Regions from separate parts of the Micromonospora sp. NPDC051300 genome, predicted to be linked through region 2. Evidence: riboswitches for the same ligand, from Rfam matches in the RefSeq annotation. Region 2 holds a riboswitch; the other holds the start of a gene.
The links. A riboswitch is a leader RNA that binds a small molecule or an ion and turns the genes downstream of it on or off. The one in region 2 is predicted to bind S-adenosylmethionine.

Region 1 (6,860 bases), on a different contig from region 2:
TGCTCGGCGCCGCTGGGCAGCCAGGAGGCCCAGCTCCGCGACTTCGGCGTGGAGGGCAGGCACCACACGAAGTCGCCGAACGGGCCGGTCAAGACCGACCTGGCGTTCAAGGAGATCGCCAACCAGTACTTCTTCATCAGCGGTCGCAACCCCACCATCGGGCCGTACCCGGACACCCCCCGCTACGTGCCGGACGTGCTGAACTACTCCAACCAGATGGTCAAGTTCCTGGAGAAGAACCCCTGGGCCGGGGTGAAGCTGGAGATGCCGGCCGCCTACAAGGCCAACCAGGTGCCGACCGAGGACAAGTTCACCGACGTGCTGCGCGGTCGGCGTCCACTGAGCGACGCGGACGCCATCGTCGCCGAGTGGAAGGCCAACGGCGGGGAGGAAGCCCGCAAGCTGCTCGCCGACTCGCTGCCCAAGGGGAGCAGGTGAGCGAGCCGGCCGTCGTGGTCGGGCCCGAGCGGGCCCGACCCGACGCCCCGGCCCCACCGGGCCGCCCGCCCCGCCGTCGACGGGTTCCGCTGCGGGCCCGGCTGCGCCGCGACTGGCAACTGCTCGCCATGGTGGCGCCCGGTTTCCTCGTCCTGCTGGTCTTCAGCTACCTGCCCATCGCCGGCAATGTGATCGCGTTCCAGGACTACAACCCCTACCTGGGCGACAACCCGTGGGCGGCGTTCGCGCACAGCAACTGGATCGGCTTCGGTCAGTTCCAGTTGCTCTTCGACGACCCGGCGTTCTGGGACGCGTTCCGCAACACGCTTGCCATCACCGCGTTCCAACTCGTGTTCTTCTTCCCGCTGCCGATCCTGCTCGCGGTCATGCTGCACAACCTGCTCTCCAGCCGGCTGCGCGGGCTCGTGCAGACCGTCGTCTACCTGCCGCACTTCTTCAGCTGGGTGCTGGTGGTCAGCTTCTTCGTCGCGATGTTCGGCGGCGCGGGGCTGCTGGCCCAGACCATGCGCGACGCCGGCATGCAGCCGTGGAACGTGATGACCAACCCGGACACGTTCATCGTCCTGGTCACCGCCGAGGCGGTCTGGAAGGACGTGGGCTGGGGCACCATCGTGTTCCTCGCCGCGCTGTCCACGATCGACCAGAACCTCTACGAGGCGGCCGCCGCGGACGGCGCCGGACGGTGGCGGCGACTGTGGCACATCACCCTGCCCGGCCTGCGTCCGGTGATCGTGCTGCTGCTCATCCTGCGCCTCGGTGACGCGCTCTCGGTCGGCTTCGAGCAGTTCCTGCTGCAACGCGACGCGGTCGGCCGGCAGGCCGCCGAGGTGCTCGACACGTTCGTCTACCACTTCTCCATCGCCACCGGGAACTACGGCTACGGCGCGGCGGCCGGCCTGTTCAAGGCCGTCGTCGGCCTCGTGCTGATCCTGGCCGCGAACCGGGTCGCGCACCTGCTCGGCGAACGAGGGATCTACTCGAAGTCATGACCACGACCATCCGCCGGCCGTCCGGCGCGCGAAACCGCCGGCCGGCCTGGGAGGAGCCACCGACAGCGGTCGGTCAGGGGCTGAAGGCCGTCCTGCTCACCCTGCTGGTGCTCGGCGTGCTCTTCCCGCTCTGGGTGGTGCTGGTGACCAGCCTCTCCTCCCGGCAGACCATCAGCGACGCCGGCGGCCTGGTGGTCGTGCCGAGGGGCATCGACGCCTCGGCCTACCAGACCATCCTGGCCGGCGGCGCGGTCACCCGGGCACTGTGGATCAGCACGCTGGTCACGGTCTGCGGCACCGCGATCGCGCTGACCGTGACCGTGCTGGCCGCGTACGGGCTGTCCCGGCCGGGTTCGGTGGGCCACCGCTGGCTGCTGGCGTACTTCCTGCTCCCGTTCCTGGTCTACCCGCCGCTGGTGCCCCGCTATCTGGTGGTCACCGGGTTGGGGCTGAAGGACACCATCTGGGCGCTGGTCCTGCCGCCGGCGATCAGCGTGTTCAACCTCGTCGTGGTGCGCGGCTTCTTCCAGGGCATCCCGCAGGAGCTGCTGGACAGCGCCCGCATCGACGGGGCCGGCGACTTCCGCACGCTGGGTCGGATCGTGCTCCCGCTGTCGCGCGCGGTCATCGCCGTGGTCGGCCTCTTCTACGCGGTCAGCTACTGGAACGTCTGGTTCGACGCGCTGCTGTTCATCGACCGCAACGACATGTACCCGATCCAGCGCGTGCTGCAGAGCTACCTGCTGGCCGGGCAGGCGCCGCACACATCCGGCGGCACCACCGGGGTGACCATGCCGCCGACCGAGGCGATCAAGATGGCGGTGGTGGTGCTGACCGTCGCGCCGATCGTCGCGGTCTACCCGTTCGTGCAGCGGCACTTCATCAAGGGGGTGCTGATCGGCGCGGTGAAGGGCTGACCTCAGAGCACCTGGGACAGGAACCGGCGCAGCCGGGGATGCTCCGGCGCCTCGAACACGGCGGCCGGCGGCCCGGCCTCCAGCACCACGCCCGCGTCCATGAACGCGACCGTGTCCGCGACCGTGCGGGCGAAGCCCATCTCGTGCGTGACCACCACCATGGTCATGCCGCCGGCGGCGAGGTCCGCCATCACCGCCAGCACGCCCTTGACCAGCTCCGGGTCCAGCGCCGAGGTGGCCTCGTCGAAGAGCATCACCTGCGGGCGCAACGCCAGCGCGCGGGCGATGGCGACGCGCTGCTGCTGGCCGCCGGAGAGCTGCGCCGGCCGGGCGTCCGCCTTCGCGCCCAGCCCGACCAGGTCGAGTTGGGCGCGGGCCAGCGCCACCGCCTCGTCCTCGTCGAGCTTCTTCAGCTTCCGCAGCGCGAGCGTGACGTTGCGCAGCACACTCAGGTGCGGGAAGAGGTTGAACTGCTGGAACACCATGCCGATCCGCTGCCGCAGGGCGTCCGGGTCGTCGCGCAGCACGCTGCGCCCGTCCAGCAGCACGTCACCCCGGTCCGGCTCGATCAACCGGTTGATCGTGCGCAGCAGGGTGGACTTGCCGGAGCCGGACGGCCCGATCACACAGGCCGTGCCGCCCCGGGCCACGTCCAGGTCGGCACCGCGCAGCACCCGGTGCGCGCCGAAGGCCAGGTGCACGTCGCGGACGGCGAGGCTGACCGAGCCGGCGGTGGTCGTGGTCATCGCGGGTTCCCTCCGGTCGGGGCGACGCCGGCCGGCGTCGGCTCGGGTTCGGGTTCGGGCGGGGTGGTCGGGCGGCCCTGGCGCAGCCGGCGGTCCAGCCAGTTGACCGCGTGCGTCAGCGGCACGGTCAGCAGCAGGTAGAAGAGGCCGGCCAGCAGCAGCGCCGACTGGTTGCCGGTGTTCGCCGCGTAGTCCTGGCCGATCCGGAACAGCTCCCGCTGGCTGGCCAGCAGGCCGAGGAAGTAGACCAGGCTGGAGTCCTTGATCAGCGCGATGAGCTGGTTGACCCAGGCGGGCAGCACCCGGCGCACGCCCTGCGGGATGATCACCAGGCGCATCGCCGCGCCCCAGGAGAAGCCGAGCGCCCGCGCGCCCTCCAACTGGGCGGCCTCCACGCTGAGGATGCCGGCGCGGAAGATCTCGCCCAGGTAGGCGGCGGCGATCAGCGACAGCGCCAGCACGCCCAGCGGATAGGGGTTGGGCCCCCACACCTCCATCCCCAGTGGCGCCAGGCCGACGCCGATGAGCAGGATCGTGGCCGCGGCCGGCAGGCCGCGGAACACGTCGGTGTAGACCCGGGCCGGCCACCGCAACCATCGGGTACGCGAGATGCCCGCGACCGCCAGCAGCATGCCCAGCACCGAGCCGAGCAGGGCGGCGGAGGTGGCCAGGATCAGCGTGTTGGGCAGCCCGACGGTCAGCATCTCGGGCAGCGCCTCGCGCATCGAGTCACCGTCGAAGAAGGTCTCCCAGAGGGTGCTCAGGGGATCCATCGTTCCTCCGTCCGCTCTGCTCGGGTCACCGGCTCAGGAGGCGGCCGACGGCGAGGGCACCGGGACGCTGCCGCTGCCGGGCGTGAAGTCGGCCGGGATCGGCCGGCCCGGGTAGTACTGCGCCTGCAGGCGGCTCCAGGTGCCGTTCGCGATCACCTGGTCGAGGCCCTTGTCCAGCGCCTCGCGCAGCTTGTCGTTGCCCTTGGCCACCGCGTACGCGGTCGGGGCCGGGCTGAGCTGCTTCGCCGCCACCGTGATCTTGCCGTTGCTGTCGGCGGCGGACTTGTCGCCGATCTCGGCCGGGGCGATCCAGGCGTCCGCGGTGCCGGCCTTGAGCTGGTTGACCGCACCGTTGTAGTCGGGCACGCGTACCGGGTTCAGCTTCTCCCGGGTGGCGAAGTCGTCCTGCACGGTGCCCTGGACGACCACCACCCGCTTGCCGGCGAGCTGGTCGAAGCCGGTGATCGGGGAACCGGCCGGCACGTCCAGGCCGAAGTAGCCGAAGTCGTAGCCGTTGCCGAAGTCGACAGTCTTCTTCCGGGCCTCGGTGACCGTGATCGACGAGCTGCCGACGTCGAACTTGCGGTTGGCGACCTGGGAGAGCAGGGCGGAGAAGTCGGTGCCGACGAACTCCACCTTGAGGCCAGCCTTCTCGGCGACGGCGGTGAGCAGGTCGTTGTCGAAGCCGGTGAACTTCCCGTCCTTCAGGTAGACGTTCGGCGGGGCGTCGGTGAGCGTGCCGGCCCGGATCACCCCGGGCTGGAGCAGGCCGTACGGGTTGTCGGCGGCGTCGTCGGCGCCACCGCCGCAGGCGGTCAGCGCGGTGGCGGCGAGCACGGCCGCGGCGCCGAGCGTGGCGACGCGGGTCAGGGCGGTACGGATACGCACGATTTTTCTCCATAGTGGACGAACACGCGGGGCGCGTGCCGGTGCCGGCGCCGCCGGGGCACGGCGGAGCCGGGAGGGTGGATCGGAAAAGGGGGTGGAACGCTCGCTCAGCGCGCGACGCGACAGCGGTCGCTGCACACCCGCATCAGGTCGACGTGGCGACGCCTGATCAGCGCGGGGCGGAACGGGAAGGGCTGGGGCGCGAACATGGGTCTCCCTGGTCGTCGGTGCTGACCTGGGTGCCAGGCCACGCTTGCGCCGACGGCTGTCGGCGCCTGGTCCTCACCCGGAGCACCCCACCGTGGTGGAGGGTTGCCGGCCAGCGAGCCGGGGCTTGACGCTGGCGCTCATGACCTGCCGAGAAGGCTAGCAGCCCCGGGGCGCGGGCCGTCCAGCCGTTATGACCACCCTCACGCGCCGTGCCTTACCGGGCGGTTCCGGCGACCGGGTCTCAGAATGGCCTGATGGACTCCCGGCGGGTGACCCTGGACGACCTCGGCGCCTGGCTGATCAAGGGAAACGCGGAGCGGGCGGACCTGGCCGGCCGCTTCGCCGCCGACCCGACCGTGACCGGCTGGTGCGTGCGCCAGGGCTACCGGGTGCGCCTGATGCGCGCCGGTCAGCCGGTGGTGTTCTGGGCCAGCGGCAGCCGGGGCCGGCTGCCGTACGGCGTGTGGGGCGTGGGCCGGGTGGCCGGGGCGCCGCGCCCGGGGGAGCCGGACGGACCGTGGACGCTCCCACTTGACCTCACCGTCCTCGCCGAGCCGCTGCGGGTGCGCCGGGAGCTGCTGCGCGCCGACCCGCGCTGGGCCGACGCCGAGGTGCTCCGGCAGCCGCAGGCGGCGAACCCCTCGTACCTGACCGTGGCCCAGTTCGACGCGTTGCGTGAGTACCTGCCGCACTAGGTCTTGCTATGCAACAAAGTGCATAGCAAGATGGCCGGCATGTCGCTGGAGCACGCCATCCTCGTCTCGCTCCTGGAGCAGCCCGCCTCCGGCTACGAGCTGGCCCGGCGCTTCGACCGCTCGATCGGCCGCTTCTGGACGGCCACCCACCAGCAGATCTACCGCGTGCTGCGGCAGATGGCCCGGAATGACCGGATCACCGGCGTCGAGGTCGGCCAGGACGGCCTGCCGGACAAGACGATCTGGTCGGTCACCCCGGCCGGCCGGGCCGCGCTCGTCGACTGGCTGCACGCCCCGGTGCGCCCGGAGGCGGTCCGGCACGAACTCGCCGTCAAGATCCGCGGCGCCGCGTTCGACGACCCCGCCGGCCGCGGCACCCTGGTCGCCGAGGTCGAGCGCTACCGCGCCGACCACGAGACCGTCCTCGCCGGCTACCTGGCCGGCGAGCGCCGCGACTTCGGCTCCGTCGCACCCGACGCCCGGGCGGCGTTGCAGCACGTCGTGCTGCGCGGCGGCATCGCGTACGAACGGATGGTGCTGGCCTGGCTGGACGACGTCCTGGCCACCCTCCGCGACCTCGACCCCGACCCGGAAAGGCCCGCTGCGTGAGCGACCCGCTGCTGTTCCACCCGCACCACTACGACCCCGCCGACCTCGACGAGACCTCGCGGCGGCTGCTGCGCGCCACGATCGACTGGTTCGAGACCCGCGGCAAGCGCGCCCTGGTCGACAGCTACCACGCGCGCGAGTGGTACGCCGACTTCCTCGACTTCGCCGCCCGGGAACGCCTCTTCGCCACCTTCCTCACCCCGGCAGCCGACGGCGCGGACGACAAGGACAAGCGCTGGGACACCGCCCGCAACGCGGCGCTCAGCGAGATCCTCGGCTTCTACGGCCTCGGCTACTGGTACACCTGGCAGGTCACCGTGCTCGGCCTCGGCCCGGTCTGGCAGAGCGGCAACGCCGCCGCCCGCGCCCGCGCCGCCGAGCTGCTCGACCAGGGGCACGTGATGGCGTTCGGCCTCTCCGAACGGGCGCACGGCGCCGACATCTACGCCACCGACATGCTGCTCACCCCGGACGGCGAGGGCGGCTTCCGGGCCACCGGCGGCAAGTACTACATCGGCAACGGCAACGTCGCCGGGCTGGTCTCCGTCTTCGGCCGGCGCGCCGACGTCGAAGG
Region 2 (6,860 bases):
TCGTCGGGCACCCGGTCGCGCCAGCGCACGATCCGGTAGCCGGTGGCCGCCGCGCGGGCGTCGGCGTGCAGCGCGGCCAGCCGGGTCCGGTCCAGCGCGGCCACGTCGAGCCGGCGGCGCACGTCGGCGTTGGCCGCCGTCGCGCCCATCGCGGCGGCGAACGCGGCGCCCGGGAACTCCCGGTCCTCCTCGCCGGGCAGCGCGGCGACGGTGGAACCGACAAGCCGCTTGCCGCCGTGGTCCCGGAGCAGCCGCAGGCCGTGCTCGTGCAGCGCCCGCCCGATCCCGCGCCGCCGGTGGACCGGGTCCACCACCAGCTCGACGCTCGCGTTCTCAGTATTCTCCAGCGTGTGCAGGTGCAGCCGGAGCCAACCGACCGGCTCCCCGTCGAGGCGGGCGACGACCCACCGCCCCTCGACGCCGGGCATCGGGTGCCGCAGCAGCGCCTCGAACCGCCGCCGGCAGGTCGGGGGCAGGTCCGGTTCGTCGACGGCGCGGGCCGCGCAGTCGATCCGGTACGCCGCGTCGAGCGTCGGCAGGTCGGCGGGATCGAGCGGCGCGACGGTCAGGCCCATGACGGTGATCCTGGGCCGGGAACGGCGACAGGGCCAGCGGATTTCCGCTGGCCCTGCGCGAGGTTGGTCGGGAGGGACGTCCGCACAACGCCTCCGGCGTTGGGTCGCAAAACTTAGAAAAGTCTCCGGCGGATGCCCTCCCGCACCGAGCATCTTGCGCCGTCCGGTTCCTGCCGTCAAGTCCTTGGCGGCGCTTTTCTGCCACTCACCGCAGTCCCTCGCTCACCCGTTGGTCACCCCGACCCCCGGTCAGGAGAGGAGGCCGGCGTCGCGGGCGGCGCGGAGGTTGGGCTTGATGCGATGGGTGGGGCCGGCGGCAGCAGCCACCGCGTCGAGCGTCTTCAGGCCCTCGCCGGTGTTGAAGACCACCGTCTCCGCCGCCGGGTCCAGGCGGCCCGACTCCACCAACTTGCGCAGCACGGCCACCGTCACGCCGCCCGCCGTCTCGGCGAACACGCCCGTGGTACGCGCCAGCAGCCGGATGCCGGCGCGGATCTCGTCGTCGTCGGCGTACTCCATCCAGCCGCCGGTGCGGCGGACCGCCTCCAGCGCGTAGACGCCGGCGGCCGGGTCGCCGATGTTCAGCGACTTGGCGATGCCGGTCGGCTTGACCGGGACGATGGTGTCGCGCTCGTCGTGCAGCGCGGTGGCGATCGGGTTGCACCCGGCGGACTGGGCGCCGAACACCTTCCAGCCGTCGGCCGGCGCCTCCACCAGCCCGATCTCGACCAGCTCGGTGAACGCCTTGTCGATCTTGGTGAGCAGTTCGCCGCTGGCCATCGGGATGACCACCTGGGCCGGGATCCGCCAGCCCAACTGCTCGGCCACCTCGTAGCCGAGCGTCTTGGAGCCCTCGGCGTAGAAGGGCCGGACGTTGACGTTGACGAACGCGGTGTCCTCGAACTCGTCGGTCTCCACCAGCTCGCCGCAGAGCCGGTTCACGTCGTCGTACGAGCCGTCGATGGCGACCAGGTCGCCGCCGTAGACCGCGGTGGTGACGACCTTGCCCTGCTCCAGGTCGCTCGGGATGAAGACCACCGACGGCACGCCGGCGCGCGCGGCGTGCGCGGCGACCGAGTTGGCCAGGTTGCCGGTGGAGGCGCAGGCGTAGCGGGTGAACCCGAGCGCCCGGGCGGCGGTCAGCGCCACCGACACCACCCGGTCCTTGAACGAGTGGGTGGGGTTGGCGCTGTCGTCCTTGACCCAGAGCGGGCCGGTGAGGCCCAGCTCGGCGGCGAGATTGCCGGCGGTGACAAGCGGAGTCAGCCCCGGGTTGAGGGTGACCCGGGTGGCCGGGTCCTGACCGGCCGGGAGCAGGGCGGCGTAACGCCAGATGCTGTTCGGGCCGGCCTCGATCTGCTCCCGGGTGACGGTGGCCAGCGCGGCGGTGTCGTAGTCAACCTCCAGCGGGCCGAAACACTCGTAGCAGGCGTGCTGGGCGGCCAGCGGATAGCGCGCCGAACAGGCGCGACAGACCAGGGCGCGGGCCGGGCTGCGGGTGGTGTCGATGCCGGAGACGGCGGGAAGCGTCGACGTCATGTCGAGAAGTTCCTCTCATCTTTCCCCGCATCGCCGGGTGCGGCGGGGACGGAATTGGCACCTGCCCGCAGGGCGCTCGGCGTCGAGCGTGCGGGTGGTTGCCGGGGCGTCGTCGGGCCGTATCCCTCAGCCCCTCTGGATGAGGTATGCAGTTGTGCCGCCGAGTCTATGCGCCGCCCACGTCGTCGCCACCCCGGGATCCCACGCAGTGGGCCGGCGCAACGGCCGATCACGGCGGTCGGCGCGGACCTCGCCGCCCCCGGGACGGTGGCATGATCACCGGATGCGCAACGCGGCAGCCGGGACCGGCCTCCTCGCGGCACTGACGCTGCTGGCGGCGTGCACCCGGGCGCCGGCCCCGGACCCCAATCCGCAGCCGAGCCGGCACGACGCGACGCCGACCAGCCCGGCGACCTGCCCCCCGGACGGCGTCCGGATCACCGAGACCGGGGTGAGCGCCGCGATGGGGTTGCGGGCCATGGGCCTGGACCTGGTCAACTGCGGCAACCAGCCGTACGAGCTGCGCGGCTACCCGGCGGTGCGTCTGCGGGACGCCGACGGGGACCCGATCGCGGTCCGCACCGTCCCGGGCGCCACCGGGATCACCTCCGGCTTCGACGCCCCGCCCACCCGGATGGTGCTGCGCCCCGGCGAACGGGCCGGTGCGGCGCTGCTCTGGCGCAACACGGTCACCGACCCGACAGTGGTGGCGACCGAGGGCCGGCAGCTCGACGTGGCACCGGTGACCGGCCGCTCGTCGCAGCCGGTCACGCTGGACGGGCCGATCGACCTCGGCAACACCGGCCGGCTCGGGGTGAGCGCCTGGAAGCGCCGCGACCCCGACCCCACCACGGCACCGACCGCGCCGGAAGCCCCGCCGTCCTCAGCCGTGCCGCCGGACAACCCGCTGTAGGCAGTTCGGGCTACGCGACGGGAAAGAGCCAGGCCAATATGGCGACGATCAGTCCCACCATTCCGATCCAGACGGACAATCGATCCAGCCGCACGCCCGGTCCACTGCGAAACTTTCGCGTTCGGTCAGCCGACGACCGTTTTGCTTTCGACATCACAATCCTTTCCGACGATGCTGCGTGATGGTGCCGGCATGGTGCGGAACGGAAAAGCAACGAGGTGTACACATGGGATGGTGAAGGCCACGAATCATCGTGCTAGCTTCGCGCGATGATCCGCTTCCTGAGGCCCGTGTCGGAGAGCACCACAGGTGTTCGTCAAGCACGGGAGATGTTGCCCGAGTTGCTGAGCTCCGTCGCGTCGGGAAACCGAATGATCCACGTGACCAGACGCGGAGAACGCGTGGCGGCCATCGTCAGTCCCGATGTCGCGCAGAAGCTCCTCATGGTCGTCGGCGAGGGCGGGCCGGCCATCCCCGGCGACCTGGCCGGGGCCATCACGCTGATCGAGATGCTTCTGGAGGAGGACGAGCAACGCCGGCCCGACGTCAGCTCACTGCGCGCGGAGCGGCACGAGCTGACCGGAGCGTTCATCACGCTTGTCGACATCATGTTGCCCCACGCCATCCTTGACGGAGGCAGGTTGCGCGTGACGGATGACAACGGAGAAGTGGTCGAGACCAAGCTCGTCGCGAACATTCTGGTGAGGAGGCTCTACGGCAACCCGGACATCCAGGATTTCCCCCTGGACTGCTTGCCCGTCGTCGCGGGCAGCATCTGGGCCGCCCAGAACGGGACTGCCATCGGACACCGGCTGCAGATCCCGATCGAGGTGTCGCCGGTGGAGACGGTGGTATGGGCGTTCGCCGCGTACGAACTCTGTCGGATCATCAATCTTATCCATGGGAGCGGCACGGCGGAAGCGCTGATGTACGCGGTGGAGGAGTCCTCTCACGTCGACCTGAAGGGCACGGGAACCGATCCAGGTGACTGGGGATTCTGGTCCCCGCGGCAGAGGTGGGTGTTCGGTGACGGGCCCAGGCCCGGGGATTAGCCGAAGATCCCGGCCCCGGGACCGCCCTCGGAGGGCGGTCCCGTACCGGGATCTCGGGCTCAGGCAGGGACGGACGCGCGGGGAGCCGACGGGGCCCCGGCGGGGGCGGCGGGGCGGCGGCGGGCCAGCAGGGCGTCGAGCGCCCAGGGGCCGGGCCCGAGCACCGCGACCAGCAGGAACGACCAGCAGAAGATGGCGGCCAGCTCACCGCCGTTGCCGATCGGCAGCAGGCCGTGCGGCTGGTGCACCACGAAGTACGCGTACGCCATCGAGCCGGAGGCGAGCAGCGCGGCCGGCCGGGTGAACAGGCCGACGAGCACCAGAGCGCCGCAGACGAGCTGGCCGCCAAAGAGATTGAATTTAATCAATTCCTTGCTGGCGGGACAACTGCGTGGGAACGCTCCCATGATATGGGCGCGAGGCGTGAGCGGGGGCCCCGCCTTTCACGCTCAGCTGGTGATGTCCTTGCGCGTGAAGCGCCAGAAGGCGAGCGACCAGAACAGCGTGGCGTAGACGACCGCCGAGATCGCGCCCTTGACCACGTCGTCGGTCTGTATCGGCGACGACAGCAGGCCCAGCCAGGCGCTGCTGTAGTGCGTCGGCAGCAGGTTGCGCAGCCCGCCCAGCGCGGTGATCTGGTCGAGGATGCTGGACAGGATCCAGAGCAGCACCGCACCGCCGACCGCGCCGAGCGCGGCGTCAGTGGTCACCGACAGCAGGAACGCCAACCCGGCCACCACCAGCAGCACCACCGCCAGATAGCCCAGCACCCCGAGCAGCCGGAGCAGCCCGTCGACCGGGGCCAGCTCGGCGGAGACCTGGCTGCTCAGCGGCTTCCAGCCGTAGCGCAGCGTGCCGGCGACCAGCGCGGTGCCGGCCAGCAGCAGCAACGCCAGACCGGAGTACGCGAGCGCGACCACCAGCTTCACCGCCAGCAGCCGGGCCCGGGGCGCCGGCACGGCCAGCAGGTAGCGCAGGCTCCCCCAGCTCGCCTCGCTCGCCACCGTGTCACCGCAGAACAGCGCCACCACCACGACCAGCAGGAACGACGCCGACACCAGGATCGAGAACAGGGTGAAGTTGAGGCCGCCCGAGGTGGCCAGGTCGGCCAGGCTGGCGAACTCGCCCCGCCCGCCGCCGTCGTCGTCCCTCGAGTCGAACTGGAACGCCACCAGGATGATCAACGGCAGCAGCACCATGAACCCCAGCGCCAACTGGGTACGCCGGCGCGACGCCTGCCGCCGGAACTCCGCGCCGAACGGCAGGGTGGCCGACGGCCGGTAGCCGGCCGCCGCCCCTCCCGACGCGCTCGACGACGCCACCGAAGAGTCCGCCATCACCGGTCACCGCTTCCCCGAGAGTTCTCGCCGACCAGGGCGAGGAACGCGTCCTCCAGGCGGCGCCGGGGCACCACCCGGTCCACTCCGATGCCGGCCCGGACCAGTTCGGCCACCACCTCGCTGCGGGCGGTGCCGTTGGTGTCGACCACCAGCGCCCCGTCCTCGGCGGGCAGCACCCGCACGCCGTCGAGCCGGTCCAGCACCGACCGCGCCGCGTCCGGGTCGCTCACCTCGAACAGCACGCTCGGCGACTCGCCGACGATCTCCTCGACCGGGCCGGACGCCACGATCCGCCCCTTGTTCACCACCACCGCGTGGGTGCAGGTCTGCTCCACCTCGGCAAGCAGGTGGCTGGAGACCAGCACCGCCCGGCCGTCGGTGGCGTAGCGCTGGAGCACCCGGCGCATCTCGGCGATCTGCGGCGGGTCGAGCCCGTCCGTCGGCTCGTCGAGCACCAGCAGTTGGGGCAGGCCGAGCATGGCCTGGGCGATGGCCAGCCGCTGCCGCATGCCGTGGCTGTACTTCTTGGTCCGCCGGTGCACCGAGTCGCCCAGGCCGGCGATCTCCAGCGCCTCGTCGAAGTGGGCGTCCTCCCACGGCCGGCCGGTGGCCCGCCAGTACGCCTTCAGGTTGTCCAGCCCGGAGAGGTGCGGCAGGAAACCGGGCCCCTCGACAAGCGCGCCGATCCGGGAGAGCACCGGCGAGCCGGGCACCAGCCGGTGACCGAACACGTAGATCTCCCCGGCGGTGGGCTGGGTCAACCCCATCAGCACCCGCAGCGTGGTGGTCTTGCCGGCGCCGTTCGGCCCGAGCAGGCCCACCACCTGCCCGGGGTGCACCTCGAAGTCGACGTCGGAGACGGCGACGAAGCCGTCCGCGTACTCCTTGCGCAGGTTGCGCACGGCGAGCGGGACGCCCGCGTACTCCGGGTGCACGGAGCGGTCCTGGCGGCGGTGCCGGCGGCGGGTGAGCAGCACCACCACGACGAGCCCGACCACGATCGCGGCCAGCAGGCCGGCCAGGACCCAGCGCCAGATCGCGGCCGAGGTGGGGATCGGCGCGGCGTCCACGGTGGGCAGCACCAGCGGCCCGTCGCCGAGCGCCACGGTGTGCACCGCCGGCTCGGCGGGCGTGGCGTACGCCTGGTCCGAGGTCGCCACCACGAGCCGCAACCGGTGCCCGGCCTCCACCCGCCGGACGATCGCCGGCAGCGTGACGGTCACCGGTGCCGCGGCGTCGAGGCTGGCCGGCAGGCCGGTCAGTCGCACCGGCGCGACCAGGCCGTCGGGCAGCGTGGCCGCGCCCTGCGGATCGACGTCGTAGAGCTTGACGAAGAGCACCGCCTCGCCGGTCGCCGAGGCGGCCCGGATCCGCACGGTCGGCGCCCCCACCACGTCGACCGGGTCGTCCAGCGGCGCCGACTCGAAGCGGGCGTGCTGGC

Region 1: another riboswitch for S-adenosylmethionine. It lies ahead of ACIA5A_RS07250 (ABC transporter substrate-binding protein); the one in region 2 lies ahead of thrC (threonine synthase).

What each region holds. Positions count from the first base shown of each region.
Region 1 covers NZ_JBITEP010000004.1:176,337-183,196, forward strand. The annotation lists gene ACIA5A_RS07225 (extracellular solute-binding protein) at 1-438, shown strand, start outside; gene ACIA5A_RS07230 (ABC transporter permease) at 435-1,448, shown strand; gene ACIA5A_RS07235 (carbohydrate ABC transporter permease) at 1,445-2,365, shown strand; gene ACIA5A_RS07240 (amino acid ABC transporter ATP-binding protein) at 2,368-3,111, opposite strand; gene ACIA5A_RS07245 (amino acid ABC transporter permease) at 3,108-3,884, opposite strand; gene ACIA5A_RS07250 (ABC transporter substrate-binding protein) at 3,918-4,772, opposite strand; SAM riboswitch class IV at 5,017-5,127, opposite strand; gene ACIA5A_RS07255 (hypothetical protein) at 5,237-5,677, shown strand; gene ACIA5A_RS07260 (PadR family transcriptional regulator) at 5,717-6,286, shown strand; gene ACIA5A_RS07265 (acyl-CoA dehydrogenase family protein) at 6,283-6,860, shown strand, end outside.
Region 2 covers NZ_JBITEP010000001.1:11,381-18,240, reverse strand. The annotation lists gene ACIA5A_RS00085 (GNAT family N-acetyltransferase) at 1-575, opposite strand, end outside; gene thrC (threonine synthase) at 825-2,114, opposite strand; SAM riboswitch class I at 2,127-2,260, opposite strand; gene ACIA5A_RS00075 (DUF4232 domain-containing protein) at 2,398-3,027, shown strand; gene ACIA5A_RS00070 (hypothetical protein) at 3,297-4,079, shown strand; partial or broken gene ACIA5A_RS00065 (DoxX family protein) at 4,139-4,420, opposite strand; gene ACIA5A_RS00060 (ABC transporter permease) at 4,529-5,416, opposite strand; gene ACIA5A_RS00055 (alpha/beta fold hydrolase) at 5,416-6,860, opposite strand, start outside.